2 regions of the Nitratireductor thuwali genome follow, and region 2 is predicted to be linked to the other one. Evidence: riboswitches for the same ligand, from Rfam matches in the RefSeq annotation. Region 2 holds a riboswitch; the other holds the start of a gene.
What was found. A riboswitch is a leader RNA that binds a small molecule or an ion and turns the genes downstream of it on or off. The one in region 2 is predicted to bind S-adenosylmethionine.
Positions count from the first base shown of each region.

Region 1 (15,542 bases), 900 kb from region 2:
CTCCGTGACAAGAGTCTGGCTGGCGTCGCGAATCTCTTTTTTCGGTTTTCCCCAGCTTGCGCGAAAAACCGAGAGGCTGCGGGGGAGGCCGCCGTCGCTGCCGAACGGCCGTCCGCGTTGACTTCCAGCGGGAAAACACGGATATAGAGCCCGCATGCCGCCCTTGGGGCGGCTTTTTGGTTTCATCGGCGGCCCGCCTTTCGAAAAGCTGCGGCGAGCCTCGGCATTCGGAGTAATGTGTCCATGAGCACTGCAGCGCTCTACGATACCTTCGCGCGGCTTCCCCTTGCTTTCGAAAAGGGCGAGGGCACCTGGCTGATAGCCCATGACGGCACGCGTTATCTGGACTTCGCGGCCGGTATCGCCGTGAACTCGCTTGGCCATGCGCATCCCCATCTCGTGGCCGCGCTGGTCGGGCAGGCGGGCAAGCTGTGGCATACTTCCAATCTCTATGAGATTCCGGGACAGCAGCGGCTGGGTGAGCGGCTCGCCGAGAACACCTTCGCCGACAAGGTCTTCTTCACCAATTCAGGCGCCGAGGCGCTGGAAGCGGCCATCAAGACGGCGCGCCGCCACCATTTCGTCAACGGTGAGGAAAACCGCTACCGCATCATCACCTTCGAAGGCGCCTTCCATGGCCGCACGCTGGCGACCATCGCCGCCGGGGGCAGAAGAAATATCTGGAGGGCTTCGGTCCGAAGGTCGAGGGCTTCGACCAAGTGCCCTTCGGTGACCTGAAGGCAGTCAGGAAAGCCATCACCGAAGAGACGGCGGCGATCCTGGTCGAGCCGATCCAGGGAGAAGGCGGAATCCGCGTCCTGCCGGGCGAAACGCTGCGTGCGCTGCGGCAGCTTTGCGACGAGCACGGTCTGCTGCTGGTCCTTGACGAGGTCCAGAGCGGCGTCGGGCGCACGGGCAGGCTGTTCGCTCACGAGTGGACGGGTATCACGCCCGACATCATGGCCGTCGCCAAAGGCATCGGCGGCGGCTTTCCCATGGGCGCATGCCTGGCGACGGAAGACGCGGCCAGGGGCATGACAGCCGGCGTCCACGGCACGACCTTCGGCGGCAATCCGCTCGCCATGGCCGTCGGCAACGCGGTTCTGGATATCCTGCTCGACGAGGGCTTTCTGGAAGGCGTCGCCCGCAAGGGACTGCTCCTGAAGCAGGGCCTTGCCGGCATTGCCGATACCTTCCCCGAAATCGTCGACGAAATCCGCGGCGAAGGCCTGATGCTGGGCATCAGGTGCAGAAAGCCGAACGCACTTGTCCAGCAGGCGCTGCGCGACAAGAAGATGCTGGTCGCGCCGGCTGGCGAAAACGTCCTTCGGCTGCTGCCGCCGCTCACTGTGTCCGAAGAGGAGATCCAGGATGCCCTGGAGCGGGTGCACACGGCATTCGAGGGTATCGCGACCGCCACCGGCGACTAGTGCACTCGCAGGAAAACCGGAACAGGCTTTCGGGAAGCAAGGTGCTCGATTGAGGAATCCGCAGCCTGCCTCGTGCGACCGCAAGGGGCGCACGGCGCTGTAGGGGAAGGGGACGACCATCATGACCACGCCAAGGCATTTCATCGACATCGCCGGCATTGCCGAGGACCAGCTGCGCGCCATGCTGGACGATGCACGCGGCCGCAAGGAAAGGTTCAAGGCCGGCGAACGCGACAAGCCCCTGGCAGGCAAGGCGCTGGCCATGATCTTCGACAAGCCTTCGACGCGCACCCGCGTCTCCTTCGATGTCGGGATGCGCCAGCTCGGCGGCGAGACGATCATGCTGACGGGAGCCGAGATGCAGCTCGGCCGCAGCGAGACGATTGCCGATACGGCAAGGGTGCTGTCGCGCTATGTCGACGCCATCATGATCCGCACCACGTCGCACGATCGGCTGCTTGAACTGGCGGAAAATGCCACCATACCCGTAATCAATGGTCTTACGGACGACACACACCCCTGTCAGATCATGGCGGACATACTTACATATGAGGAGCATCGCGGTCCGGTGAAGGATCGGCTGTTCGCCTGGACCGGCGACGGCAACAATGTCCTTCATTCGCTGATCGAAGCTTCCGCGCGGTTCGGCTTCCGCCTCAATATAGCGGTGCCGGCGGGCAGCGAACCTTCGACGCGTGTCGTCGATTGGGCGCGAGCCAACGGCGGCCGCGTGGAACTGACCGGATCGGCCGAGGAAGCCGTGAAGGGTGCCGACTGCGTGGTGACCGATACCTGGGTCTCCATGGGGCAGGAGCATCGCGCCCGCGGTCATAACGTGTTTCAGCCCTATCAGGTGAATGAAAAGCTGATGGAGCTCGCCGCGGCCGACGCCCTCTTCATGCATTGCCTTCCCGCCCATCGCGGCGAGGAGGTAACGGACGAGGTCATCGACGGACCGCATTCCGTGGTGTTCGACGAGGCGGAAAACCGCCTCCATGCGCAGAAAGCGATACTTGCCTGGTGTCTAGAGAAGTGACTGAACAGAATATCAGACTTGGCGAATTCGGCTTTGCCGGAGACGACCATGTGGTGCCTTTCGACGTGGACGCGCTCGACGTGCGCGGCCGCGCGGTGCAGGTCGGCCCGATGCTCGACCAGATCCTGGGCCGCCACGACTATCCCGATCCGGTCGCCCACCTGCTGGCCGAGATGATCGTGCTCACCGTTCTCCTGGGCAGCTCGCTGAAATTCGAGGGCAAGTTCATCGTTCAGACACGCTCGGACGGACCGGTCGACATGCTGGTCGCCGACCTGACGACGCCAGGCTCGGTCCGCGCCTATGCGCGCTACGACGAAGACCGGCTGCGCGAGGCAATCGAGCGCGGGGAGATTTCGCCCGAACAGCTTCTGGGCTCCGGGGTCCTGGCACTGACCATCGATCAGGGCGCGCACATGCAGCGCTATCAGGGCATCGTCCAACTCGACGGCTCGACGCTCGAGGATGTCGCCCGCGCATATTTTCGTCAATCGGAGCAAATCCCGACCGAAGTCCGGCTGGGCGTGGCGCGCATCATCGTGCCGGGTGAGAGCGGTGGCGCAGAACGATGGCGTGCCGGCGGCCTGCTGCTGCAGTTTCTGCCGTCGGCGCCCGAGCGCAGCCGAATGGCCGACCTGCCGGGCGGTGACGGTGACCAGGCTGACGACGGCAACGGCCATCCGGAGGACAATGCCTGGCAGGAGGCCTTGGCGTTGCTGTCGACGGTGGAAGCGGACGAGCTTGTCGACCCTTCGGTCGGCGCTGAGCGGCTGCTTTACCGCCTGTTCCACGAGCAGGGCGCGCGCGTTTATGAGGGCGTCGATATCATCGACGACTGCTCATGCTCGCGCGAGAAGATCCGCGCGATTCTGGATGGGTTCACGGCCGAGGAAATCGAAGAGAGCACCGAGGACGGGGAAATTCGCGTCACCTGCGAATTCTGCGCCAAGGAATACGCGTTCGATTCCGAGGATTTCCGGTAGACCCGGACGCCCGGCCGGCGGTGTTCAGTTCACCGTTGCATCGGCTCCCGGCAGATCGAGCGAAAAGGCCGGAATGTCGACCTCGAACAGAGCGCCGCTCGCCGACCGCATCGTATACCGCCCGGTCATGATGCCGGATGTCGTCGGCAGCGGGCAGACCGACGTATAGCGGTAGCTCTCGTCGGGGCCGAGTTCCGGCTGCTCGCCGACGACACCGGCGCCACGCACCTCCTGTGCTCGTCCCAAGCCGTCGGTGATGTGCCAGTAGCGTGACAGAAGCTGCACCTTTTCGTCCGAATGGTTGGCGATGGTGACCTGATAGGCCCACACGAACCTGCCTTCGTCCGGGTCCGAATGATCCGGCAGGAAGGAGGGTTCCACCTGCACCTCGATGTCATGTGTCACTGCGCGATACATGGATCTTCCGCTGACGATATTGTGACACGTGATATGTGTCGTCGCACGGTATAGATCAACGCGTGACAATCGTGGGAAGGATCACCATTGCTTGATGGATGGGCCCGGCGGAAGCTCGATCCGCTGCTGAACCGCATAGCGGCCGGTGTCGCGCGCGGCGGTATCGGCGCCGATGCCGTCACGCTGGCAGGCTGCGGGATCGGGCTCGCCGCTGCGGCGCTGGTGGCCGTCGGCTGGTTCGGCATCGCTTTCGTCCTCATCGTTCTAAGCCGGCTGGCCGACGGTGTGGACGGCGCGGTCGCGCGCATCAATGGGCCGACCGATCTTGGCGGGTTTCTCGACATCGTGCTCGACTTCCTCTTTTACGGCGCCGTGCCGCTGGGCTTCGTATTGTTCGATCCCGCTGCCAATGGCGTCGCCGGCGCCGTTCTGCTTTTTGCTTTCTATGTCAACGGCGCGAGCTTCCTCACCTTCGCGGTGATGGCGGAAAAGCGTCGGCTGGTCAGCACGGCGCGCGGCAGCAAATCTCTGTTCTTCACCACAGGCATAGCCGAGGCAGGCGAGACGCTGGCCGTCTTCCTGCTCGCCTGCCTCTTTCCCGCATGGTTCCCCGTCCTAGCCTACGCTTTCGCGTCGATAACGCTTTACACGGCGCTGTCGCGCATCGTGCTGGCCGGACGGGAACTGAGGTAGCGGCCCCCGCTACGCTGCCTCCAGCGCCTGCTCAATGTCCTTGAGCAGATCTTCCACGTCCTCCAGCCCAAGCGACAGGCGCAGCGTGCCTTCACCGATTCCGGCCTCCGCGCGCGCCTCATCCGTGAGATTTTTGTGCGTTGTGGTCGTGGGATGCGTGACGAGGCTCTTGGCGTCGCCCAGATTGTTGGAGATGCCGATGATCGAGAGCGCGTTCTCGAAGGCGAAGGACGACGATTTTCCGCCCTTCAGATCGAAGCAGACCAGCGTGGAGCCGCCCGTCATCTGCCGCGCGACGATATCCGCCTGGGGATGATCCTTGCGCCCGGGATAGATGACGCGTCCGATCTTGGGATGTTCGGCCAGATAGTCGGCCACGCGAGCAGCGCTCTGGCTCTGTTGACGCACGCGGAGCGGCAGCGTTTCGAGCCCCTTCAGAAGCGTCCAGGCATTGAATGGGGAAAGGCTGGGCCCGGTATGCCGGAAATAGTCGTGCAGGTTCTGGTCGATCCACTCCTTGTCCGACAGCACGACACCGCCCAGACACCGGCCCTGGCCGTCGATATGCTTGGTCGCGGAGTAGACCACCACATGCGCTCCGAGCTCCAGCGGCTTCTGCAGGAGCGGGGTGGCGAACACGTTGTCGACCACGAGACGGGCGCCGGCGCCGTCGGCCAGCCGACCGATGCCAGCGATGTCGCAGACCTCCAGCGTCGGATTGGTGGGACTTTCCAGAAAAAACAGCTTGGTGTTGGGTCGGATGGCCTCTTCCCAGGCGGCGAGCGATTTGCCGTCGACGAGGGTGGTTTCGATGCCGTAGCGCGGCATCAGCGTCTCCACCACCCAGCGGCATGAACCGAAAAGGGCGCGTGCCGCCACCACATGGTCGCCCGCCTTGAGTGAACACAGAAGCGCGGCCGAAACCGCCGCCATCCCCGATGCCGTGGCTCGGGCATCCTCCGCCCCTTCCAGCGCGCACATGCGCTTTTCGAACATGTCGACGGTGGGATTGGCGTAGCGCGAATAGATGAAGCCCGGCTCCTCGCCCTTGAAACGGGCTTCGGCGGCTTCGGCGCTGTCGTAGAGGAAGCCCTGCGTCAAATAGAGAGCCTCGGACGTCTCGCCGAACTGCGAGCGCAGCGTGCCCGCATGGACAAGGGCGGTTTGCGGTTTCCAGTCTTTGCCAAAATTGCTTGTCATCGTCTTCGCTCAAAAATAAAACCGGCCGCGGGAAGCCGCTTGCCGGTTCGAGCGCCCTGGTGACAGGTCGTTGCCGCGGCCTTTTAGCGACTTGTTTAACGTGGCTGCAAGCCGACCGGCCAAATCACCACGGGATAAATTGTCTTTAGACGGCGGCGCGCCTTGCGTCAATTGCGGCTGGCGTTAAAGCTCGCGCACCAGCTTCCGGAGGCAAGTCGTGAACCCAGCAGGCATATTGCCAGATTCTGAGATCGCAGCGCTCTTCGACAGCGGCGCGCTGGCTGCGCCGCACCCGCTCGATCCGGATCAGGTGCAACCGGCCAGCCTTGATCTGCGCCTGGGGGATGTCGCGTACCGCGTGCGTGCGAGCTTTCTGCCCGGGCCGCAGAGCCTCGTTTCCGAAAAGTTGGACCGACTGAAGCTTCACGAGATACCGCTGGGCGGGGGGGCGGTGCTGGAGACCGGCTGCGTCTATATAGTGCCGCTAATGGAGCGGCTTTCCCTGCCAGCCGATATTTCCGCGTCCGCCAACCCTAAAAGTTCGACCGGCCGGCTCGACATATTCACCCGCGTGATGACCGACTTCGGGCCAGAGTTCGACAAGATCGTGCCAGGATACAAGGGGCCGCTCTATCTGGAAGTGAGCCCCCGCACCTTCCCGATCATCCTGCGCACCGGCTCACGGCTTTCGCAGATACGCTTCCGTCGGGGCAAGACCCTGCTCACGGAAGCCGAGCTTGTGGCGCTGCATGAGATGGAGACGCTGGTGGCTGCGCAGACGCCGAATATCTCCGGCGGCGGGATAGCGCTCTCCATCGATCTGACGGGCGGTGCCGACCGCCTTGTCGGCTATCGCGCCAAGCACCACACCAGCCTGGTCGACGTGGATCGGAAGGCGGCCCACACGGTGACCGATTTCTGGGAACCGCTCTACAATCACGGCAAGGCCGAGTTGGTTCTGGACCCGGACGAGTTCTATATCCTGGTTTCGCGCGAGGCGGTTCACGTGCCGCCGGCCTATGCCGCCGAGATGACGCCGTTCGATCCCCTGGTGGGAGAATTCCGCGTCCATTACGCCGGCTTCTTCGACCCCGGGTTCGGCCATTCGGGAGCGGGCGGCACGGGCAGCCGTGCCGTGCTGGAAGTGCGCAGCCACGAGGTGCCCTTCATTCTCGAACACGGGCAGATCGTCGGACGGCTGGTCTACGAGCGTATGGGCGCGCGGCCCCGGGCCCTATACGGCACGGACCTAAAGTCGAACTACCAGGGGCAGGCGCTGAAATTGTCGAAGCATTTCATCGCCTGACATCACCCGCGTTCTCGCGTTTCAACGCCCGCACATCGTCGCGCAGCGCGCGAATTTCCGCCAGAATGACCTCTTGTTCCTGCTGCATCGCGCTTCGCTCGGCGGTGGCAGCGGCGTCGTGCTCGGCCTGCATGGCCGAAACGATGATGCCGATGAACAGGTTCAGCACGGTGAAGGTCGTCGACACGATGAAGGGGATGAAGAACAGCCACGCCCAGGGGAACATCTCCATGACCGGGCGCACGATCCCCATCGACCAGCTTTCCAGCGTCATGATCTGAAACAACGAATAGGCCGAGCGGCCGATTGAGCCGAACCAGTCGGGGAAATGTGCGCCGAAGAGCTTCGTGGCCATCACGGAGAACACGTAGAACACCAGCGCCAGCAACAGCATGATCGAGCCCATGCCCGGCAGCGCCGCAATGAGCCCGCCCACCACGCGCCTCAGCGAGGGCACCATCGAGACCAGCCTGAGCACACGCAGGATACGCAGCGCCCGCAGCACCGAGAGGTTGGCTGACGCGGGGACAAGGGCGATGCTGACCACGAGAAGGTCGAAAATCCGCCAGGGATCGCGAAAGAAGCGCCCGCGATAGACGATAAGCTTGGCCCCGAGTTCCAGCACGAATACGCTGAGAATCAGCCTGTCGAGTGTCAGCAGCAGCGGACCGGCCACCTCCATGGCCCGCTCCGATGTCTCGAGACCGAGGGTGATGGCGTTGATGACGATCAGCACGGTGATCGTCAGCTCGAAACGCCGGGATTCCAGGAAGTTCTTGAGGGCGTTCACTATGGTAACAACCGGTTGATGAGGGCCGGCGAACAGGTGGTATGGAAAACGCGCCGCGTCAAGGCGGCAGGCGGGCCCAAAGCATAATCCGCCTTGACAGGAAGGGCCATCATCACGAATTAATGGCCCGCCTGAAGGCATCGGTCGCTAGCGGCCGGTGCAGCGGGCGGGCGTAGTTCAGTGGTAGAACGTCAGCTTCCCAAGCTGAATGTCGTCGGTTCGATCCCGATCGCCCGCTCCAGCTTCCACTTGCGAAGACTGCTGCATCGGGGCGAGAATCCGCATCGGTCGCCGGGATCGCAACCTGCGCCATTGTGCGGCTGTGTCTTGCCGGTCAGCGCTGCGTCATGCGCGCCAGCTTGCCGTCTTCCAGAGAGCGCAGATAGTCGATGAGTTCCGCGCCCGGCAGCGGCTTGCTGAGCAGGTATCCCTGCACCTCGTCGCAGCCCGCGCCACGCAGGATCTGCAGTTGCTCGGCGGTTTCCACGCCTTCGGCCACCGTGGTCATGCCGAGGCTGGAAGCCATGGTGATGATGGAGGCGACGATCGCATTGTGATCCTGGTTGACGCCTATTTCCTCGACGAAGACCTTGTCGATCTTGATCTGGTCGACCGTGAACTTCTTAAGATAGCTGAGCGAGGAGTAGCCCGTTCCGAAATCGTCCAGCGAAATCTTCATACCCATCCTGCGCAAAACCTGCAGGTCCGCCCGCACCTCGTCATTGTCGTCGAGCAGAAGCGTTTCCGTGATCTCGAGGTGAAGCCGGTTCGACGGCAGCCCGGATTGGTGCAACGCGTCCTGCACCGTCTCAACGATGTTGCTGCGCTCGAACTGGACCGGCGATAGGTTGACGGCAACGCAAACGCCGTCGCCGAGATCCGCGGCGAAAGCGCATGCCTTATTGAGCACCCATTCGCCTAATCCGAGGATGATCCCGGTCTCTTCCGCAACCTTGACGATCTCCTGCGGCGTTGCCGAACTGACGGTCTCGTCCTTCCAACGCAGCAGCGCCTCTACGCATGTTACATTGCCGGAGTTGATATTGGTGATCGGCTGAAAGGCCAGCTCGAACTGGTTGTCGAAGGGCGCGGCCAGAAGCAGGCTTTCGATCTCCGATTTATGCTCCATCCTTGCCGACATCTCTTCGTTGTAGAAGGCATAGGCGCCGCCACCCGCGCGCTTTGCCTCATACAGGGCCAGATCGGCGTTGCGCAGCAGCACATCGACGTCAGTCATGTCGCCGCCGCTTAGCGCTATGCCGACGCTGCCGCCGGTGAGCACTTCGCGCCCGTCGATGGTGTAGACCTCCAGCAGGGCGCTGACGAGACGTCCGGCCAGGGCCGCCGCCTGGTCGGGGTGGGTGAGGTTCCCGTGAACCACTACAAACTCGTCGCCGCCCACCCGCGAGACCATGTCGGCCCCGCGGCAGGCGAACCGCAGCCGCCGGGCCGCTTCGCACAGGAGCTTGTCGCCGAACGGGTGCCCGTGGGAGTCGTTGACCTTCTTGAAGTTATCGAGGTCGATGCACATGATGGAGGTGAGCCGGCTCCGCCGTCCGTCGGCGTGCAGCGTCTCGACGAGGCGTTCGCGCAGCAACACGCGGTTGGGCAGGTCCGTCAGCGCGTCATGCCGCGCCATATGGGAAACCTTCAGCTGCGCCGTATGGCTCTCGGTCACGTCCTCGAAAGTGGAGATCCAGCCGCCATCGTCCATCGGCTTGTGCGAAACCATCACGATGCACCCGCCGGCTATCGTCTCTATGAGAGGGTTCTGCTCCTGCCGGCTGAAAAGCCGCCTAGCGTCGCGGGATGAGCAGGTGCCGGCCGCTTCCATGCGTTGGGCCAGGGTCTCCAGCCTGGTGCCGCGTTGGACGTCGTCAAAGGACAGCCGGAACAGGTCCGCCATCCGGCGGTTGGAGACGATGAGATGGCCGTGTGGATCGAACATGGCCAGCCCGTGGGTCATGTTGTCCAGGGCCGTCTCGAACAGCTTGTTTTGTTCGCCAAGCCGGATATTGGAGGTCACGAGCTGTGCGCTTGTGCGCTGCAGATCCTCATTCGAGGCAGCGAGCGACTTGCGGGTGGCCTCCAGCAGGCGGGTTTGCCAGCTGTTGAGCACGAAAAGCCCGAAACCGCTCAGCACCAGCAGTATCGTGACGGCGGTGAACTGCCAGTGCAGGACGTAAAGCTGCCGCTGGTCGTGTGCCACCGCCTGTCCGCCGTAGCTGTTCGCCTCGGAAACGAGACCGACCAGATCGGATTCCAGCCGCCCGGTCAGTGCAAGGGCCTTCTCGATGTCGCCGCCCTCAGTGATCAGCGCGTCCACGCTCTCCATCGTCCCGGAAGCTTCCTCGATTACCTCTTGGCGGTCAGGGCTCTCGAGCGCGAATGTGCGGAAGTCGCCGGATGAGAAAAGGCTGAGCCGGTTGAGGAATATCTCGTATCGCAGACGCGCCTTCCGGATGGATGCGGCGGCCTCTTCCGATCCCTCGTTCACGAGAGCCTCAAGGAGCGCCTTCCTGAACCGAAGGAACTCGTTCACGCCCTGACCGGCGCTGAAGGCCACATTATACTGTGACACCTCCTCGAACAGGGCCTGACGCTTGTGGACGAGAAACGAAATGTAAATCGCCGCCACAAGCAGGATCGCCATGCTGGCGGCCAGCATGTAGCGGATCAGACGGACTGCCGTTTCCTGCCTCGACGCGGCTTTGATCCCTTGGGTGCCGGGGTACACGGACTTACATCACCTTTATACGCGAGAGCTGCCAGACCGATCTGGAATAGTATTTCTGGGCACTAAGATCCGGGTTGCTGTCGTAGGGATAGATGATGAACAGCGGTCCTTTGTCTCGGATGGGCATGTCTGCTCCATCCCGCTTCATCGCCAGGATCGCGCCGAATTCGGCGAAATCGGAGATGGGTATGGTCGTGCGGTAATCGTTGAGCGCGATGGCCTCGATTTCTGTTCCCGTCGCGCCGACATGCTCCATTAGCCTGGCGAGCGGTACGCCCTCGAACGTGGCGGCGCCGGTGTACCAGGGCGTGTTGGTGACGATCTCAACGGTGCCGAGCGCTTCGAGCATCTCGCGGTCGAAATGGGCTTCGCCATCCACATTGGTGTTCTCGATTTCCCCTTCGATGACGAGGATGGGATCGCCGGTTGGCATCGCCAGCGTTTGGCTCCAAGCGACCGGCTGCAACCCGTAGGTGACCAAGATGCCTATGCATACGACCAACGGCAACGATCTTGCGCGAAAACTGAATATGGCGGACATCATCTTCTTCTACCTGAGCTTGTAGGGCATCCACAAATTTTCACAGACTCTAGCACATATAGGGCTAAGAGCATGTTAACATTGCACTTCCAGGGAACATGCGGCCGCAGTGGCCAAACAGAAATATTGGCGCAGGCACTAAAAAAAGCTGATACAAGCGACTTCATTCGCTAAAGCTTCGCTAACAAGGCATGGATACTGACCGTGACAAAGCCAGTTGAGACCTACAAAGAATTCACGTTCGAGGCCGCACATGAGCTACCGCCTTATTCAGGGCTGCACGGCCATTCGTTCAAGGTGCGTATCGCCCTCACAGGAGAGCCGGATCCCAAGTTTGGCTGGTCCGCCAACCTGTACGAGGTCGAGCGCAAGATAGAAGAGATCCACAAGACGCTGGATCACGGCTATCTGAACCAGGTAGAGGGTCTTTCCGTCCCTTCCTTGGAAAATATCGCGGCGTGGATCTGGCACAAGCTGCATGCTGACCTGCCGGCCATGAGCGAGGTTGCTGTCTCCCGGGGTCCCGACGGCCAGGCTGAAGGCTGCGTCTACCGCGGCTGAGCGATGCTCGTATTCCGTCTGCCCTGTTGATGCCGCCACATTCCGCGCATATGTGCAGGAAAGTTATTTGAAACGGGGTATGCCGTGTCCGCTCTGACCAGATTCCTGGGCGACAGCCCATTGCGCGTGTTGATAAAGCTCCTGATCGTCTCGTTCATCGTGGGCTTCATCATGAGCGTGTTCAACTGGTCTCCGCTGGATGTCTATTATTCGCTGCGCGACACGGTTCTGGGCATCTGGAACATGGGCTTCGAAGCGCTGGGAAGGCTCGGCGGATACATCCTGCTGGGCGCCTTCATCGTCGTACCGGGCTTCATCATCCTGAGGCTGCTGAGCTACCGACGCTAGGGGCGTTCCAACCGGCTGGCTTAGCGGAAACCCCAGTTGGGCCTCTTGCCTCGGCGGATGCCGCCAGGGCATTGAAAGCTTCCGCCAAATCCGGAACCGACCCTGCCCGTGGACCACGCTGCCAAGGAACACATACAACCACCGTTCGAGGTGACCAACAGGCGCGTTCTGACCATTGCCGTGCCCATGACGCTCGCCTATCTCACCACGCCCCTTCTGGGCCTGGTCGATACGGCGGTGGTCGGGCAATTGGGGGATGCGGCCATGCTCGGCGGCCTGGCGGCGGGCGCGATCGTGTTCGACGTTGTCTTCAACACTTTCAACTCGCTGCGTTCGGGTACGACGGCACTGGTGGCTCAGGCCTTCGGACGCGGCGGCGCACGGGAAGAGCAGGCGGTTCTGTTGCGTTCGTTGGCGCTTGCCGTGGGGCTGGGTATCGCGATCATCCTCATGGGACCGCTGATTTCGGCCGCCGGCGTGTGGTTCATCGATCCGCAGGCGGGTGTCGCCGAGGCCATGCGGACCTATATCGCGATCCGCATTCTGGCAGCGCCGCTGACGCTGATGAACTACGCCATACTCGGCTACGTCTTGGGACGGGGCGAGGGCGCGACGGGCCTTCTCCTGCAGATCTTGCTTAACGGTGCGAACATCGCTCTGTCCCTTTATTTCGGGCTGGCGCTTGGCTGGGGTCTGGAGGGCGTCGCATGGGGCACGGTCGGGGGCGAACTGCTGGCTGTGCTCGGCGGGGGCGCCGTCCTGCTGCATCGCTTTGCCGGACAGCCGCGTCCCCGGCGTGCGCATGTGTTCGACATCGATGCGATGCTGCGCATGATCGCGCTCAACGGCGACATAATGATCCGTTCCTTCACGCTTTTGGCCGCCTACGCGCTGTTCACGCGGCAGGGCGCGCAACTCGGCACCGTGACGCTCGCGGCCAACGCCGTACTGATGAACTTCTTCTTCATAGCGGGTTACTTTCTCGACGGCTTCGCAACCGCCGCAGAGCAGTTGGTGGGGCGTGCCGTGGGCGCGCGCCATTTGCCTGCCTTCCGCAGGACGGTGTTCCTGAGCACCCTTTGGGGGCTTGTTCTGGCGCTGGGCGGCACCGCGGTCTTCTACTTCTTTGGCGAGGCGCTGATCGCGCTCATCACCACAGCGCCCGATGTGCGCGCCGTCGCATTGCAATATCTCCCATGGGCCGCGCTGATCACCGTCAGCGGCGTGCTCGCCTTCCAGATGGACGGCGTGTTCATCGGCGCGACCTGGTCCCGCGACATGCGAAACATGATGCTGCTGTCGCTTGCCGTGTGCGTCGTCGCGCTGCTCGTGCTCGGCGCGGCTTATGGCAATCACGGGCTATGGGCCTCGATGCATATCTGGCTGATCGTGCGCGGCACGAGCCTTCTGGCGGTCCTGCCCTATCGGGCGCGCCAGACATTCGTCTGAAGGGTGGTGAAGGAGCAGCTAGCCCCCCAGCGGACGCTCCGCCCAGCGATCGACATGAGTGTCACGCAGTTGCCGAATGGACGACAACCCGGCCGAATGGGCGAAGCTATCCATCTCCGTGACGATACGCGCAGGCAGGCCGGGTCCGGCATAGATCATGCCGGTATAAAGCTGTACGAGATCAGCGCCGGCCCGTATCTTCTCCATCGCGCTTGCCGCGCTATCGATGCCGCCGACGCCGATGATCGGCAGTGCCGGGCCCACAAGCTTGCGCATCCTGGCAAGCGCGATGGTTGATCTGTGGAACAGGGGCTTGCCCGAGAGCCCGCCAGCTTCACCGCGCGCCGGACCCTTGAGCCCGGCTCGCGAAAGCGTGGTGTTCGAGACGACGAGACCATCGACGCGGTATCTCGCCACCTCTTCGGCAACGTCGACGAAGCCTTCGTCGGGCAGGTCCGGCGCGATTTTCAGGAACACGGGTATCCGGCGGCCGAGCCGGTCAGCCTCGCTGTCGCGCGCCTCCGTCACCCGGTCCAAAAGCTCAGCCAGGCTTTTGCGGTGCTGGAGATCCCGCAGCCCCTTGGTATTGGGGGAGGAGATGTTGACGGTCAGATAGGAGGACAGTCCGGCAAAGGCGCGGACACCTTCCTCATAGGCAGCGATCCGGTCGTCGCTGTCGCGGTTGGTGCCGATATTGATGCCGACGATGCCGGGCCTTGTGCCTCGCTCGCGAAGCCGCGCGACGACGCGCTCCAGCCCTTCATTGTTGAAGCCCAGGCGGTTGATGACGGCCTCGTCCTCCGGCAGCCGGAAGATGCGCGGCTTTTCGTTGCCGGCCTGGGGGCGCGGCGTGACCGTGCCGCATTCGGCGAAGCCGAAACCGAGGCGCAAAAGCGCGTCCGGCACTTCGGCGTTCTTGTCGAACCCGGCCGCCATGCCTACCGGGTTCGGAAAATCCAGACCAGCCACGTTGACCGCTAGCCGAGGGGTGGGCAATACGGGCGGGCAGGGCAGGAAGCCTGATTTCAGCGCGGCAATCGAAAGCGTGTGCGCCCGCTCCGGATCGAGCGCGAAGAGAACAGACCTGCCGACGCGCCCAATCGATCCCTTCATGGCGAAAGATCGGGAAATTCGTGCCCTTCGGCCCCGAGCGGCAGCGGCCGGACCCACAGCACCGCGTCGAGGCGAAGGGGTGCGTATAGATGTGGAAACAGCGCCCCGCCCCGCGACGGCTCGTAGCGAAGCTGCTTGCCGAGCTTTTCCGGATCGACCGCAACCAGGACGAGATCATCCTGTCCGCTGAAGTGCTTTTTCGCGGTCTCCACGACCTGTCCGGCGGTGGAGAAATGGATGAAGCCGTCGGCAATGTCGACCGGCGCGCCGGTGAATACACCGTCGAGCTCCGCCTGGAGCCAGAGCGGGCGGGGACAGATCTTGAAAATTGCGCTTTCCATGGGGGCGCTATAGTCGGGAAGCACGCCGGAGGAAAGTGTCGTCTGCGCTGGCGGATCGTTTTACACCACCCAATTTGCGGCGCATTTTTCGCGTAACGGAAAAGAGGTATTTGGGAGCGACATCGATGCAGAACCTGTTTGCCGTGATCCTCGCGCTCGGAGCGCTAATCTTCTCCGGCGAAGTTCGCGCCCAGGCCGCGCAACGTTTCCAACTGGAGCAGACGGAGAGCGGATATCTGCGGATGGATACGCAGACCGGCGCGATCTCCATCTGCAAGGACCGTTCCGGCCAGATCGTCTGTACACTGGCCGCCGACGAACACGCGGCCTACGAAAACGAGCTGGAAGCTCTGCGCGAGCGCGTGGCGGATCTGGAGGCGCGCGTCGCCGCGCTGGAAGGGGCGAGCGCCAGGGGTGAAAGTTCCGAACTGCCCACCGACGAGGAATTTGAGCAGACGCTGGGCCTGATGGAGCGCTTCTTCCGCCGTTTCATGGACATCGTGAAGGGCCTCGAGGAAGAAACGCAGCCCGGCCAACACTCCCCGGAACCGGGCAGAACCTGAGTTCGTTCTTCGCACCTACCGCAGGGCGGGGCTC
Region 1 covers NZ_CP030941.1:2,590,769-2,606,310, forward strand. The annotation lists partial or broken gene NTH_RS12600 (aspartate aminotransferase family protein) at 244-1,430, shown strand; gene argF (ornithine carbamoyltransferase) at 1,552-2,466, shown strand; gene NTH_RS12610 (Hsp33 family molecular chaperone) at 2,463-3,449, shown strand; gene apaG (Co2+/Mg2+ efflux protein ApaG) at 3,474-3,866, opposite strand; gene NTH_RS12620 (CDP-alcohol phosphatidyltransferase family protein) at 3,954-4,559, shown strand; gene NTH_RS12625 (O-succinylhomoserine sulfhydrylase) at 4,569-5,759, opposite strand; SAM riboswitch at 5,823-5,900, opposite strand; gene NTH_RS12630 (2'-deoxycytidine 5'-triphosphate deaminase) at 5,977-7,065, shown strand; gene NTH_RS12635 (ion transporter) at 7,055-7,855, opposite strand; tRNA gene NTH_RS12640 (tRNA-Gly) at 8,022-8,096, shown strand; gene NTH_RS12645 (putative bifunctional diguanylate cyclase/phosphodiesterase) at 8,190-10,523, opposite strand; gene NTH_RS12650 (molybdopterin-dependent oxidoreductase) at 10,597-11,025, opposite strand; gene NTH_RS12655 (6-pyruvoyl trahydropterin synthase family protein) at 11,338-11,694, shown strand; gene NTH_RS12660 (DUF6460 domain-containing protein) at 11,779-12,042, shown strand; gene NTH_RS12665 (MATE family efflux transporter) at 12,151-13,491, shown strand; gene NTH_RS12670 (quinone-dependent dihydroorotate dehydrogenase) at 13,510-14,604, opposite strand; gene NTH_RS12675 (DUF952 domain-containing protein) at 14,601-14,945, opposite strand; gene NTH_RS12680 (hypothetical protein) at 14,981-15,508, shown strand.
Region 1: another riboswitch for S-adenosylmethionine. It lies ahead of NTH_RS12625 (O-succinylhomoserine sulfhydrylase); the one in region 2 lies ahead of metX (homoserine O-acetyltransferase MetX).

Region 2 (15,542 bases):
CGTCATCCGCGTCGGCGGATCGACGGAAGTCGAGGTGAAGGAGCGCAAGGACCGCGTTGACGATGCCATGCATGCCACGCGGGCGGCGGTCGAGGAAGGCATCCTGCCGGGCGGCGGCGTGGCGCTGCTGCGCGCGGCAAAGGCGCTCGACAATGTTGACTTCGACAACAACGACCAGAAAGTCGGCATCAACATCGTACGCAGGGCCATTGAGGCGCCGGTTCGCCAGATCGCAGAGAATGCGGGCGCGGAAGGCTCGATCATCGTCGGCAAGCTGCGCGAGAAGGATGATTTCGGCTATGGCTGGAATGCGCAGACCGGCGAGTATGGCGATCTTTACGCCATGGGCGTCATCGATCCGGTGAAGGTGGTCCGGACCGCGCTGCAGGACGCAGCGTCTGTCGCCGGCCTGCTGATCACCACCGAGGCCATGGTCGCCGACCGGCCGAAGAAGGAAGCGGCTCCGCAGGTGCCAGCGGGCGCCGGCATGGACTTCTAGGCCTGGCAGCCTGAACAGGAAGCGGCGGAGCGGGGATACCCGCTCCGCCGATTTTGTTTGGCCGTGAGGCTGACGGAGATTACCCGGCCTCCGTGTCGGCTCGAGATGTCATGCCGGGGCGGCGCTACAATCCGCACGCCTGGCGGATGGCGATCTGAACCGGCGATGGCGGCAGGGCCGGATCGAACTCGCCCCACGGCATCAGCGGCGGCTGCGCCATGAATCGCGGCTGCTTCCCTCGGTGCTGCTGCGCGGCATGGACAAGGAACGGATGGCACAGATAGACGGTGCCAGCCGGGCCGACGGCCAGTTCGATCGGGCAATCTTCCGTCGAGCTATAGCCGTCGGCGGAGAGCTGCCTGAGCGTCGCGCCTGCCTCGCCATACGGCAGCAACTCGCGGGCGATGACGGCATGCGACCCCTTCCGGATCTTCGTGGGCGCGTCATTCAGGTCGACATCGGAGAACAGGAAGAGCATTAACAATGCGCGTCCGCTGCTCTTCACATTGATGCGCCATTCCATGAAATCGGCACTGCCGTCGCCGAAGCTCATATCCACGTGCCAGCCGTCGTCGGCAGGGGATTCCGCCGAGGGAAAGCGGATCGGAAAGGTTCCGAGGCCTTTGGGCGCGAGCCAGCGGCCCTCACCGGCGAGTTGGTCGTAGGCCTTGTGCAGGCACGGGGTGTTGGCGGCCTCGATGAAAGGCGCCGAAGCCTTAAAGCCTACCCGGACGACCGGCTTGATCCAGTTCCCAGGTTCGTCCGGCGAAAGGCCAATATCTGCCCACAGCTCGTCCCTGCATTGTTTGGCAAGTGCGGCGCTGAAGGCGTTCTCGATTTTGACGAAGCCGTCGTCGATGAAATTACGGACCTGACGGGGCGTCAGGCCTACATGCTCTGTTTTGGGCATTGCACATTCTCCGTCCGGCCACCGCTCGGCGGAGCCGTATTGATCTGATCGGCGCGCATGCGCCGGAATGACGTGGGCCGATCAGAACAGGGGGAAGAATGTGGACATGAACGTCATGGCCGAACTTTATACCGGGTTGGGCGCGGAAGACAAGATGCCTGAAGGGCGAGCGTTTTACGCCGCCAGCGCCTCGCCCACGCGGTCGCGGATTTCGGCCAGCGTGAAGGGCTTGTTGACGACGCCCCGGACCGTGCCTTCAAGTTCGGCCGCGCGTTCGCGCTGTTCGGCGTAGCCGGTCATCAGCAGCAGGCGCAGGCCCGGGAAGGCGGACGCGGCTTCGCGCGCCATCTCGATACCGTCCATGGCCGGCATCCTGATATCGGACAGGACGAGGTCGAACGCGCCGGCCTCCTGCTTGATCTTGTCCAGGCCCTCCATGCCATCCTCGGCTGTCTCGACCATGTGGCCGGCGGCCGCCAGGGCGCGGGCGGTGAAGGAGCGTACGGAAACGTCGTCTTCGACGATGAGAAGCTTAGCCATGGTCCGATCATCGCAAACAGAGGTTACGGATCGCTGAACGCGCGAGCGCCGGATTGGTTCAGGCATCGTCCTTGACGACGCCGACAAAAGGCAGTTCGCGGAATGCGTGGCCCACATCCATTCCGTAGCCGACGACGAAATAGTCGGGGCATTCGAAGCCCACGAAATCTGCGTGGAGATCGGCCTGGCGGCGCGAATGCTTGTCCAAGAGAACGGCGATGGAGACCGAGCGGGCGCCGCGCGATAGCATCAGCTCGCGGGTGAATTTCAACGTCTTGCCCGATTCCAGTATGTCGTCGATCAGCAGGATGTCGCGACCTCGAACGTCATTGTCGATATCGCGCAGCACCTTGATCTCCCCGCTCACCGTGCCGGCGCCGTAGCTCGAGATCATGATGAACTCGACCTCGGGTGAAATGCCCGCGTCGTGCATGGCCCGAATGAGGTCGGCCGCGAAGATGAACGAGCCCTTCAGGACCGAGATGACCAGAAGATCGTTGTAGTCCTTCTCGGCGATCTCCTTGGCCAGTTCGAGATTACGGCGCGCAATCGTCGAGGCCGCGTAGAGAATCTCGATTTCCTTTCCGCGTACCATGACCATGCTGCGACTACTCCTGAAACGAGACGGAAACCGACTTCACGCCATCCTTAGTGACCACCAGGCGGCTGGAAAAGGGATAGCTGTGGCCCGGCTCCAGCCTATGGCCGTTTGTCCCCAGCTTGTAGTGCGTTGTGTATCCGTCGCGGTCGACGACGCTGATCAGGAGGTCGGGCAGCGCGCGGGTCTCGTCACCCTCATTGATCGCCCGTCCGTCAATCAGCAGCAGGGCATTGGCCTCCGACATTTCTATGCGGCTTTCCAGAGTCGCCGCCTTGAGGCCAGGAGTGGCGCCCGCCAGGACGGGCGCCAAGGCCTCGCGAAACAGGGCGTGCCCACCTGCTATCCAGAAGCTTCCGGCCACGATGCACAGGCCCATGGCCCAGAAGGCCGGCCCGCCGGGGGTACGGCGCGCCGCAGCGCTCGAAGGCTTCCTGCCTGCAGGCAAAAGACTTTCAAGGCCGCGCGTATCAGCCTGGCTGGTCCGCGCAAGACCTGGATCGGGAAGGTGCGCGCCCGACCGCGCGCGCGCCGGCTGGGCGCTGTCCGTGGGCAGCGTTTCGAACTCGGCATCGTGGATGTCGCGGTCGGGCGATTGCGGCTCGCCGGCCGGAACGGACGTGTCCGCCGCCACAATCTCTCCCGAAAGGGGCATGCCGCTCCGCTTTTCCGCCATTTCGGATTCGAACCGTCCTTTCGCCAGCGTCTGTTACACGGTAAAGCAGACTGGTTAATGCTTCGCCAGTGCCCGGCCGGAATTAACCTGACATTAACCATGCGGGCGGAGGTTCGGCGGAGGCTGGTCCAGCGCGACCGGCGACCATCCATACAGCAACAGGCGGCAGTCCGTGATTCGTTTCGAGAATGTAGGCCTCAGATATGGGATGGGTCCGGAGGTGCTCCGCGACATCACCTTCCATCTGCCTGAGCGGTCGTTCCAGTTTCTGAGCGGGCCGTCGGGTACCGGCAAGACGACACTGCTGCGGCTTCTTTTCATGTCGCTGAAGCCGACGCGCGGGCTGATAACGATGTTCGGCAAGGACCGCGCCCGCATCACCCGGCAGGAACTGCCCCTGCTGCGCCGCCGCATCGGAGTCGTTTTCCAGGATTTCCGGCTGCTCGACCATCTGACGACCTATGAGAACGTGGCACTGCCGCTGCGCGTTCGCGGGCGCGAGGAGGCGAGCTACCGGGCCGACGTGACCGAACTCCTCAAATGGGTGGGTCTGGGCGAGCGGATGCACGTGCTGCCGCCGGTCTTGTCCGGAGGTGAGAAGCAGCGAGCGGCGATTGCCAGGGCGCTCATCGAGCAGCCGCGGATCCTCCTGGCCGACGAGCCCACCGGCAATGTCGACCCGCAGCTCGCACGCCGACTCTTGCGCCTCCTCATTGAGCTGAACCGCATGGGAACGGCGGTGGTCATCGCCACGCACGACATAGGTCTGATGGAACAGGTGGATGCGCGCCGCATGGTGCTGGCGGGCGGAAGGCTCGAAATCTATGATTAGCCGGGCGGCAAAAAGATCAAGCGAGGCGGGCGCCATGGCGCGCCGGCTCGGCGCGGGGATGAGGCAGACGGCGGCCAAGACGCTGGGGCGCCAGCAGGCGCCTATCGTGCCGCCCGACAATGTAGCGGGCCGGGCGATGGTGCTTGTGATCGCCATCATGACCTTCCTTTCATGCCTGACACTGGGTGCGGTGACGCTGGTCCGGGATACCGCCGCCACTTGGCAGACGCAGATTGCCCGCGAGGCGACGATCCAGATCAAGCCGCGCGAAGGGCTCGACATAGAGGCCGCGCTGGAGGAGGCGCGCGATATCGCGCGCGGCTACAACGGCGTGCGCGGCGCGTCCATTGTCGGCAGGGAGGCGACGGCCCGGCTGCTCGAGCCCTGGCTGGGCCCCGATCTCGACATCGACGAATTGCCGGTGCCGCGGCTCGTCATCGTCACCATCGATCCGGTCGAGAAGCCGGACTTTAGTGCCATGCGCGACGAGTTGGCCGCGGCTGTGCCAAGCGCCGCGCTGGACGATCACCGCACATGGGTGGACCGGCTCGTGACCATGGCGCGCACGACGGTCACCATCGGCGTCACCGTTCTGGCACTCATGCTGTCTGCGACGGCACTCACCGTCATCTTCGCCACGCGCGGTGCGATGTCGGGCAATGGCCACGTCATCGAAGTGCTTCACTTCGTCGGCGCGGAAGCGCCTTTCATCGCCCGGCAGTTCCGCAGGCACTTTCTCTTGTCGGGCATGCGGGGCGCGGCGGTGGGGGGCATCGCGGCCATCGTCGTGTTTGTCGCCTTTTCCTGGTGGTCTTCCCGCAACGTGGCGACACCCGAGGGCGACCAGACCTCGGCGCTTTTTGGAGATTTCGCCATCGGCCTTTCAGGATATCTGGGGGTCGGCCTGATCGTTGTTGTAATCGCTATTCTCACGGCTGCGACCACGCACCTCACGGTTATCAACTACCTTAAGCGCATCGAAACCTAACGATGAAGGTCCGGCAGCGCTTTCACGTCGGGATTTCATGCTGTAATTCTTTTTGCGCACAACCGGCGCTGCGGGCTATTCATCGCCGCATTTGGACATTATCCAAGGGAGCATGAACATCTCCGCGAACCCTGGGGCAGAAGGCGTTCGACCGCTCCACCCGCGCTCAAAGTGGCGCAGGGCGTTTCTGGCCGGGCTGCTGGCAGTGGCTGCGGGCGCGGCGTTTTTCGCCGGCGGTTTTGCCTTTTTCGCCAATCATGTCGCCAAGCTGACAACTCCCGCCGAACTCCGGCCGGCCGACGGCATCGTCGTGCTCACCGGCGGCCAGTCGCGCATCGACGCCGCCATTGGCCTACTGAAGGACGGCATGGGCAAACGCCTGCTCATCAGCGGCGTGAATCCCGTCGCCCGGATCGACGATCTGCGCCTGGCCACGGGCAGCGACCGTACGCTGTTCAACTGCTGCGTCGACATCGATCGCGTCGCTCTCAACACGATCGGCAATGCGGAGGAAAGCGGCAAATGGGCAAGTGCCAATACCTTCGGCAGCATCATCGTCGTGACGAACAACTATCACATGCCGCGCAGCCTCTTGGAGATGCGCCGCATCCTGCCGATGGCCGATCTGCAGCCCTATCCGGTCGTCAACACGCCGCTGCGCGACGGGGCATGGCTTGCCAAACCCGACGCGCTGAGGGTTCTGTTCACTGAATATGCGAAATACGTCGCCTCGCTGGCGCGCGGCCTCGTTGCCGGTCAGGGTAGCGGAGCATCCTACGACATGGTTCACGCCGACCTTGGCAAATAAGCAGATCGGCCAATAACGCCGCAGGGACTTTCGCCAAGGAAGCCGTTGCGGTAACAGGCGCTGTGATGGCTTTTGGTCTCCATCGGAAACGGGGCAGCCTGTCAATGCTCATTCTGCGGTCGATCGTATTCAACGTCGCCTTCTATCTCAATTTGATCGTGCAGATGATCGTCTTCACGCCGGTCTATTTCCTTTTGCCGCGCAAGAAAGCCTGGTTCGTTCCCAAGTTCTGGGCGTCCTCCAGCCTTTGGCTGCACAAGGTTCTCGCGGGCACGCGCGCCGAGATCACCGGCCTTGAGAACCTGCCGGACGGGCCGTGTATCATCGCGCCCAAGCACCAGTCCTTCTGGGATACGATCGCTTTCCTGCCGTCCATTCCAGACGCGCTCTACATCCTCAAGCGCGAACTCACCTGGATACCGTTGTTCGGCTGGTACGTGCTCAAGATGAAGATGATCCCCATCGACCGCGGCAGCCGCTCCAAGGCTCTGAGAAAGGCGATCAAGGTGGCGCATGAGCGGATGAAGGAGAACCGCCAGCTCATCATCTATCCCGAAGGCACACGCCGGGCGCCGGGGGCGGAACCTTCCTATAAATACGGAATCGTCGAGCTCTACGCGCAGCTCGGCGTGCCGGTGGTGCCGGTGGCCCATGTTGCCGGGCTTTATTGGCCGCGCCGGCGGTTCCTGCGATATCCAGGCGTGATAAAGGCGCGCTTCCTGCCGGCGATCGAACCGGGCCTTTCGCGCGAAGAATTCCAGGAGCGGCTGGTGCGCGAGACTGAAGCCGCCTGCGACGCGATGCTGGTGGAGGCGGCGCGTTCGCCCGGCGCTCCGCCATTGCCGGAGACGGCCCTTCGCCGGCTGCGCGAGATTGAGGCCGGGATACCCGCCAGGGCCCAGCCGGGTTAGCGCATGATCGCGAAAAGTGGATGCCGGCTTTCGGAGAAGATCATGCCCCAGTAGGTAGCCAGCCGGTTCCGCTCACGGCATCTGTCCGGGCGCGATGCGCGATGCCACTGCTTCCAGCCAATGATCGCTTATCCCCAGCGCCTGCAGATGGGCGATGGTGTTGAGCACATATTCGTCGTTGCGGCCGGACTGGCCGATGGCGCCGCTCACCGCCCGCGCCGCCTCTTCCACGGGCAGGCTGCCGGCATATTGGTGATGGGTGCGGTCGACGACATAGGTGGTCGCGGTCACCGCTGCGCCGTCCTCCAGGCGGATGGGCAGATGCCGCTCGCGATAGACGTTGGTGACGAGCTCGCGTTCGCGCAGGTAGGCGAGTGCCTCATCCGACAATTCGCCCGGAACCCGGAAAGCCATGCCGACGCAGGAACCTCCCCGATCCAGCCCGAGCACGAGGCCGGGGCGGTCGGGCGTGCCGCGATGGACGTGGGAACGGATGCACAGCGCGCGCCGATAGCCGAAAAGGCGCGCCTTGCGCGTCTCGACATGGGCAAAACCCGGCCGCCACATCAATGAGCCATAGCCAAAGACCCAAAAATCGTCCATTTCCACCTGCCAGTTGCATATGTACCGGCGGCTTCGCGCCGCGCAACGAGCTAGCGGGAGTACCAGCATGGCGTCAAGCAATGGGTCGGCCGATCGGCGGGGATCGCGTTACGCGCGGCGCATCGCGCTGTTCGCTGGCGCAATCGTCCTCGCCATCGCCGCCTATAGCGCCGCCTGGCACTATTTCGCGCGCCAGGTCGAACGCGAAGCGCGGGACGCCATCGCCGCCCTCAACCGCGATGGGCTGCGCGCGCATTGTGAGGAGCTGGAAGCGAAGGGATACCCCTTCCGCATCGGGATTTTCTGCCGAAGCCTTTACTATGAAGACGTGAACGAGGGGGTCTCGGTGCGCACCGGCGCCTTTCGTTCGGCCGCGCAGATCTATCAGCCGGCGCGGGTGGTCGGCGAGATCGATGGCCCTGCGGCGATTGTGCTGCCGTTCGGCCCGGCGGTCGAGCTTGACTGGCGGGTCCTGCGCGCCAGCGCGCGCATCGCGACGCCACTGCCCAACATCTTCTCCAGCGAAGGCAAGGATTTGGTGCTTGCGCGCAAGGAAGGCGCCGCCGGCACGGTGGCTACCGCCAGCCGTACCGAATTTCATGCGCGGCCGGCGGAGAATGACCTGCAGTTCGCCGCGCGCTTCGACGATCTGGCGCCCGGCGAAGCAGTCGCGATCGACCTGCCGGCAGTCAGCGGCAGCATATCAGCCACGCTGGAGGATGGCGTGGGGCGTTTCCTGCGCGGTGAACGGGAGCTTCACGGTTCTTCATGGCAGATCGACGAGCTGCTCATCGGCGAGGCCGGAGGAGGCGCCAGGCTGTCGGTCTCAGGCACCGTGTCCGTCGGTGAAAACGGGCTCATCGACGCCGAGCTCCGCATCGAAGCCAACGAACCCGCGCGTATCGCAACGCTCGCCGGCCAAGCATTCCCGCCGCTCAAAGACCAATTGGAGGCCGCATCCGGCCTGATTGCCGGTCTCGCGGGCCAGCCACTTCCACTGCGCATAAAGGACGGCCGCGTCTCTCTCGGTTTTGTCCGGCTTGGCCAGATACCGGCGATCTGAACGGACGTATCCTCAATCCTTGTGCGGGTGGCTCAGCACATGACGGCCGAAATCGGGGACGTCGATCTCCTGGCCGGCCTCGATGATGGAGCGGCGGATTTCGCGGGTGCGGGTGAACATCTCGAAGAGCTTGTCGCCGTCGCCCCAGCGGATGGCGCGCTGGAGAGCCGACAGGTCTTCGGAAAAGCGCGACAGCATTTCCAGGATGGCGTCGCGGTTGTGCAGGCACACGTCCCGCCACATGGTGGGATCGGAGGCGGCCAGGCGCGTGAAGTCCCGGAAGCCCGATGCCGAATATTTGATCACTTCCGATTTCGTCACCGTCTCGAGATCGTCTGCGGTTCCGACGATATTGTAGGCAATGATATGCGGCAGGTGCGAGACGATGGCCAGCACCATGTCGTGGTGCTGCGGGTCCATGATGTCGACAGTCGAGCCGCAGTGCTCCCAGAACCTGCTCAGCCTCGCAACGGCGCCGGCATCGGTGCCTTCCGGCGGGGTCAGGATGCACCAGCGGCCCTCGAACAATTCGGCAAAGCCGGCATCCGGTCCCGAGTGCTCGGTGCCGGCGATGGGATGGCCGGGAACGAAATGCACGTTCTCCGGCAGGTAGGGCTGCATCTGGCTGATGACGGAACCTTTGGTGGACCCGACATCGGTGACAATGGCGCCGGGCAGCAGCGCGCCGGCAATGTCGGCGGCCACAGCGCCGGAAGCGCCCACCGGAACGCAGACAATGACCAGCTCGGCGTTCCTTACTGCCTCCGCCGCATCCGGATGGTAGCTGTCGCCCAGTCTCAATTCGCGGGCACGCGCGAGCGTTTCGGCGCGGCGGGTCGAAATCGCGATTTCGCCAGCCAACCCTACCCGCCGGATGACGCGGGCGAGGGAGGAGCCGATGAGGCCGATACCGATCAGGGCGACCTTTTCAAAGTGGATGTCCGGCACGGGATCAGCCACCCATGAAGTCGGTGAGCGCGGCCACCACGCCGCGATTGGCCTCCTCCGTGCCCACGCTCATGCGCAGCGCATTCGGAAAGCCATAGGCGGCGACGCGGCGCAGCACATAGCCCCGCTTGAGCAGGAAGGCGTCAACCTGCTCGGCCGTCCTGCCGTCGTTCTCCGGGAAATGGATCAGCAGGAAGTTGCCAGCCGAAGGCGTGACGCGCAAGCCGAGCGCGGTCAGTTCCCCGGTCAGCCAGGAAAGCCACTGGTCGTTATGGGCCACAGCCTCTTCGACATGCGCCCTGTCGCCGATTGCCGCAGCGCCGGCGGCAATGGCCAGCGCGTTGACGTTGAACGGCCCGCGCACGCGGTTGACGGCGTCGACGATAGGGGCCGGCGCATACATCCAGCCGATACGCAGCGCCGCGAGCCCGTAGATCTTTGAGAAGGTGCGCGTCATCACCACGTTCTGCGAGGACGAGACGAGCTCGATACCGGATTCGTAGTCGTTGCGCCGCACGTATTCGGCATAGGCCGCATCCAGCACCAGGAGGACATGTTTCGGCAGGCCCGCCTGCAGACGGCGCACTTCGTCCATCGGCAGATAGGTGCCGGTTGGGTTGTTCGGATTGGCCAGGAAGACGATCTTTGTGCGCTCGGTGACGGCCGCCAGGATGGCATCCACATCCGCGCGTTCGTCCTTTTCCTTGACCACGACCGGCGTGGCGCCGTTGGCCAGGATCTGGATGCGGTAGACGAGGAAGCCGTGCTCGGTGAAGATGCCTTCATCGCCCGGATTGAGGTAGACATGGGCCAGCAGGCCGAGCAGCTCGTCCGAACCGTTGGAGCACAGGATGTTCTCGGGATTGAGCCCATGGGCGCTGGCGATGGCGTCACGCAGCGCGGTCGCGGAGCCGTCCGGATAAAGTTCGAGATGTTCTGCTGCCGCGCGCATGGCCTCGACCGCCGCAGGCGAGGGGCCGAGCGGTGTTTCGTTGGAGGACAACTTCCAGACCTTTGCGGCGCCGGGCGCGGTTTCGCGGCCGGGCACATAGGCGGCGATGTCCATGACGCCGGGTTTCGGTTGGGGGCGGTCAGCTAGGCTCATCGGAATTTCCCGTGAATTGAAGCCGCCTGCTTTAGCCCATCAACCGCGTTGACGCAAAGGGCCTGTGGCCGTAAAAGCTTGGTCAACTGTCGTGGTGATTTGGCCGGTCGGCTTGCAGCCACGTAAAACAAGTCGCTAAAAGGCCGTGCAGCTTTCTGACCGGCTTTGCGATGGCAATGCCGGTTTTTTGTTGCTTGCGGCCGGCGCATAGAGAGGCGCAATGACGCGTTCAAGAGTGGCAAAGGCGCGCGACGAGGCCAATGAGCCGTCGAGCCAGGTCGTAAGGTTCGGGCCGGACAAGCCGCTGAAGCTTGCCGCCGGCCTCACCCTATCGCCCTTCCAGACTGCCTATCAGACCTATGGCTCGCTCAACGATGACCGCTCCAACGCCATTCTCATCTGCCATGCGCTCACCGGCGATCAGCATGTGGCGAACACACATCCCGTGACGGGCAAGCCCGGCTGGTGGGAGGCGCTGGTGGGGCCGGGGCGGGTCATCGACACCGACCGGTTTTTCGTCATCTGCGCCAATGTAATCGGCAGTTGCCTCGGCTCCACCGGTCCGGCCAGCCTGAACCCGGAGACGGGCGAACCCTACGGGCTCAACCTGCCCGTCATCACCATCAAGGACATGGTGCGCGCACAGGCCATGCTAGTCGATCACCTGGGCATTGAGCGGCTGTTCTCCGTCATCGGCGGATCGATGGGCGGCATGCAGGTGCTTGAATGGGCGGCGAGCTTTCCCGACCGGGTGCTGACCGCCGTGCCTGTCGCGACCGGCGCGCGGCACACGGCGCAGAATATTGCCTTTCACGAGGTGGGTCGCCAGGCGGTGATGGCCGACCCGGACTGGCACGGCGGCGCCTATCTGAAATCGGGCAAGCATCCCGGCAAGGGACTGGCTGTGGCCCGCATGGCCGCCCACATCACCTATCTGTCTGAGCCGGCGCTGCATCGCAAGTTCGGGCGCAATCTTCAGGATCGCGAGCAACTCACATTCGGATTCGACGCCGAATTCCAGATCGAAAGCTATCTGCGCCATCAGGGCATCACCTTCGTCGACCGCTTCGACGCCAATTCCTATCTCTACCTGACGAGGGCGATGGACTATTTCGACCTGGCCGCCGAGCATGACGGTCATCTCACCCGCGCCTTCACGGGCACGAAAACCCGCTTCTGCGTCGTCTCGTTCACAAGCGATTGGCTGTTCCCGACGGAGGAAAGCCGGATGGTGGTCCATGCGCTAAACGCGGCCGGCGCATCCGTTTCCTTCGTCGAGATCGAAACCGACCGCGGGCATGACGCCTTTCTTCTGGACGAGCCGGAGTTTCACGCTGCCGTCGGTGGCTTCCTGAAATCGGCCGCGCGCAATGCGGGGATTTCGTCATGAGCGTGAACAACGCCCAGCGGGTCGACCTCCAGGTCATCGCCGATCTCATCAGGCCGGGCGCGAAAGTGCTGGATGTCGGTTCGGGCGACGGGGCGCTGCTGGAACTGCTCGAAGGCCAGAAGAAAGTCGATGGGCGGGGCCTGGAAATCTCGCAGCGCGGCGTCAACGAATGCGTGGCGCGGGGCCTTTCGGTGGTACAGGGCGACGCCGACCGCGATCTCGTTTTCTATCCGGACCGGGGGTTCGATTACGTGGTTCTGTCGCAGACGCTCCAGGCAACACACAATCCGAGGACGGTGCTCGACGAACTCCTGCGCATCGGCGATCGCGCCATCGTCTCCTTTCCCAATTTCGGCCATTGGCGGGTGCGGTTCTCCCTCCTGTTCAAGGGGCGCATGCCGGTGACGAAGGACCTGCCCTATTCCTGGTACGACACACCGAACATCCACTTCTGCACGATCCGCGACTTCGTTGCGCTCTGCGAGGAAATAGGCGCCACGGTGGAAAGCGCCGCCGCCCTGGATGCCAACGGGCAGAAGATCGGGCTGTCCATGCCGTGGTGGTTCTGGAACTTCTTCGGCCAGCAGGCGGTGTTCCTGTTGAAGCGGTAAGCGGTCACGATCGCCTCGTTTCCAACTCAGATATAGAGCAATGCCTTGGCCTCGCTCAGCATGTTGCGCGTCATTTCACTCGCCGGCCCAGGGCGGGCAAGCGAGGCGGCCTGACCGGCCCACAAGGGCGAGAAGTCGCCGGAGCCCTTTTCCTCGGCCGCTTTGCGCAGCGGCATGATGGCCGCGGTGGCGAGGGGGAATTCGGGAGCGTCGGCGCTCATCGGGCCGACTTCAGAAACGATGCGGTTCAGAAGCCCGCGGGCGGGACGTCCAGTGAAGACATTCGTCAGCGCCGTGCGGTCGTCGCGGGCCTTGGACAGCGCCTCACGGTGCGGCGCGCCCGTCAGTGCCTCCGGGCATTGCAGATAGGCGGTGCCGACCTGCACTGCCGATGCACCCAGCATGAAGGCGGCAGCGATGCCGCGCCCGTCCGATATGCCGCCGGCGGCGATGACCGGCACCGAGACCGCATCCACGACCTGCGGCACGAGCGCCAGCGTGCCAGGCTGCGTGGAGACATCGCTTTCCAGGAAGATGCCGCGGTGGCCGCCAGCCTCCGCCCCCTGGGCGATGATGGCGTCGCAGCCGTGTTCCTCCAGGTAGCGCGCCTCGGCGACGGTGGTGGCCGAGGCTATGATCCTGGCGCCCGTAGACCGCACGCGCTCCATCAGCCGGGGCTCGGGCAGGCCGAAATGGAAGCTGACGACCTCCGGCCGGTATTCCTCGACGATCGCGCAGCTTTCCTCGCTAAAGGGGTTGCGGCCGGCCCCTGCCGGCGCGGCATCGGGGTCGAGGCCGAATTCACGGTAATAGCCGGCCAGGCGCCGGCGCCAAGCAGTCTCGCGCTCGGCATTCGGTTCGGGCGGCACGTGGCAGAAGAAATTGAGATTGACCGGGCCCGAGGCGCGCTGGCGGATAATGCCGAGTTCGTTGCGGATCTGCTCCGGCGAGAGCATAGCGCAAGGCAGCGCGCCCAGCCCTCCGGCCTCGATCACCGCTATTGCCAGCTCGCTGCCCGCCGAACCTGCCATGGGCGCCAGAAGCAGCGGCTCCCTTATGTCGAAGAGATCAAGAATTCGCCTGTCGCGCCACATGTCATCCTCCCGTCGATTTCCTGCCGTTCCACCCGCCCATAGTCGCGCCTTGGGGCGTGAACACCGGCATCAGCACGCGGCGGCTGCGCCGCGCCATCGCTGGCAGCCCTTGGTAGAGCCGCTTTTCAGCTTCCACCACGAGCACCCCGGCGAACAACGGCCAGAAGCGGCGTCCGGCGTGTTCCAGCCAGCGGTGAAACCGCATGACCCACCGCCGCTCCGCCGGCGGAAAATGCAGCGCATCGGCCCAGCGGGCGGGCGTGAAATTGGCCGTACGCAGCAACTCGACGAGCTGGGCGCGCGAATAGGGGCGGCCGGTGCCAAAGGGCGTGTGCTCGAAACGGGCCCACATGCCGCGCCGGTTCGGCACCACGATGACGAGCCGCCCGCCCGGGGCCAGTACGCGCCATATTTCGAGTAGGGCCTGGCGGGGATTTTCCGTATGTTCCAGCGCATGCACCAGCAGAACCCGGTCGAGCGCGGCGTCGGCAAGCGGCAGCTCGTCCTCCAGAACGAGGGCTGTCGCCGATGGCTTGCCGGCCGGCCACGTCACCGCGCCCTGCCGCGCCGGCATGAAGGCGAAGGTCCGTTCCGCGTCGGTGGCAAACCGGTCGAGCCAGGGCAGCGTGTAGCCAAGGCCCATCAGCCTTTCCTCGGGCAGCTTGGACCACAGGGTGGACAGCGCCATCGAGATGGAACGCTCCGCGAAGCGGCCGAGCAGTGTCGCGTAAAATGCCTTGAGATCCACTATATCCGAAATCATGGGGTGGACGGTACGGGCCGTTTGCGGCCAAGACAAGAAATCAATTTGTGGCGATCACAGGGGCGACAATGGGATGGCCGCCCCCTATCGTTGCGCTGGAAACGGAGGAATTCGATGACGCTGGAGATCGAGCAGTTCATGTGCCGGAGCGACAATTTCGGCGTTCTTGCGCGGGATGCGCAAACAGGCGAGACGGCCATCATCGATGCGCCGGAGGAAAGCGCCATACTAAGTGCCATAGAGCGCACCGGCTGGCGCCCGACGATGATCCTGACCACCCATCACCACCAGGACCACGTGGCTGCCAATCTCGCGCTCAAGGAACGCTTCGGCCTGACCATTGTCGGACCGGCGCGCGAAGCGGACCGCATTCCGGGCATCGACCGCACTGTGGAGGAAGGCGACACCGTGATGGTGGGAAAGCAGGCGGCGCGCGTCATCGAGACGCCGGGCCACACGGCCGGCCATGTCACCTATCATTTCGCCGATGCCGGCATCGTCTTTGTCGGCGATACGTTGTTCGCGCTCGGCTGTGGGCGGCTGTTCGAATGTAAGCCGCCGGTGATGTTCGCGTCGCTCAGCAAGCTGGCCGCGCTGCCGCTGGAGACGGTCGTCTATTGCGGGCACGAATATACCGAGACCAATGCGCGCTTCGCGCTGACCGTGGACCCTACGAATTCGGCGCTGAAGGAGCGTGCGGCGCAGATCGGTATCCTGTGCGCGGAGGGCAAGCCGACGCTGCCGACCACTATGGGGAAAGAAATGGCGACCAACCCGTTCCTGCGCTGGCACGACCCGGTGATCCGCCGGAACCTCGGCATGCAGCACGCCAGCGATGAGGAGGTCTTCGCCGAGATCAGGAAGCGGAAAGACGTTTCGTGAAGGGCACGGCATGAACGGTTAGGCCTTTGCCGCGTCGGGCCGCTTGCTGCCGTTCCCGGATATCATATTCTTGGCGGCGAGCGCCGCGCCGCCGGTGATCAGCAGACAGGCGGCGAGGATGTTGGTCGTCGCCTCCGCCGCGCCGGCGCCGATCAGGATCAGCGTGGAAAGGAGCGGAGCGGCATAGCTGGCGGCGCCCAGCACCTGAATGTTGCCGCGCTTGACCCCGTAGTCCCAGGCAAAGAAGGCGGCCCCCACCGGCAAAAGGCCAAGCCCTGCAATCGCCAGCCACTCACCGGGCGAGGCCGGCCAGACGGTTTC
Region 2 covers NZ_CP030941.1:1,687,453-1,702,994, reverse strand. The annotation lists gene groL (chaperonin GroEL) at 1-499, shown strand, start outside; gene NTH_RS08150 (phytanoyl-CoA dioxygenase) at 624-1,409, opposite strand; gene NTH_RS08145 (response regulator) at 1,584-1,949, opposite strand; gene hpt (hypoxanthine phosphoribosyltransferase) at 2,008-2,550, opposite strand; gene NTH_RS08135 (hypothetical protein) at 2,558-3,223, opposite strand; gene ftsE (cell division ATP-binding protein FtsE) at 3,396-4,055, shown strand; gene NTH_RS08125 (cell division protein FtsX) at 4,090-5,043, shown strand; gene NTH_RS08120 (YdcF family protein) at 5,156-5,851, shown strand; gene NTH_RS08115 (1-acyl-sn-glycerol-3-phosphate acyltransferase) at 5,956-6,762, shown strand; gene NTH_RS08110 (gamma-glutamylcyclotransferase) at 6,835-7,365, opposite strand; gene NTH_RS08105 (DUF2125 domain-containing protein) at 7,433-8,428, shown strand; gene NTH_RS08100 (prephenate/arogenate dehydrogenase family protein) at 8,441-9,376, opposite strand; gene hisC (histidinol-phosphate transaminase) at 9,381-10,481, opposite strand; SAM riboswitch at 10,563-10,640, shown strand; gene metX (homoserine O-acetyltransferase MetX) at 10,702-11,871, shown strand; gene metW (methionine biosynthesis protein MetW) at 11,868-12,482, shown strand; gene NTH_RS08080 (NAD(P)H-dependent flavin oxidoreductase) at 12,509-13,576, opposite strand; gene NTH_RS08075 (class I SAM-dependent methyltransferase) at 13,578-14,339, opposite strand; gene gloB (hydroxyacylglutathione hydrolase) at 14,454-15,221, shown strand; gene NTH_RS08065 (DMT family transporter) at 15,240-15,542, opposite strand, start outside.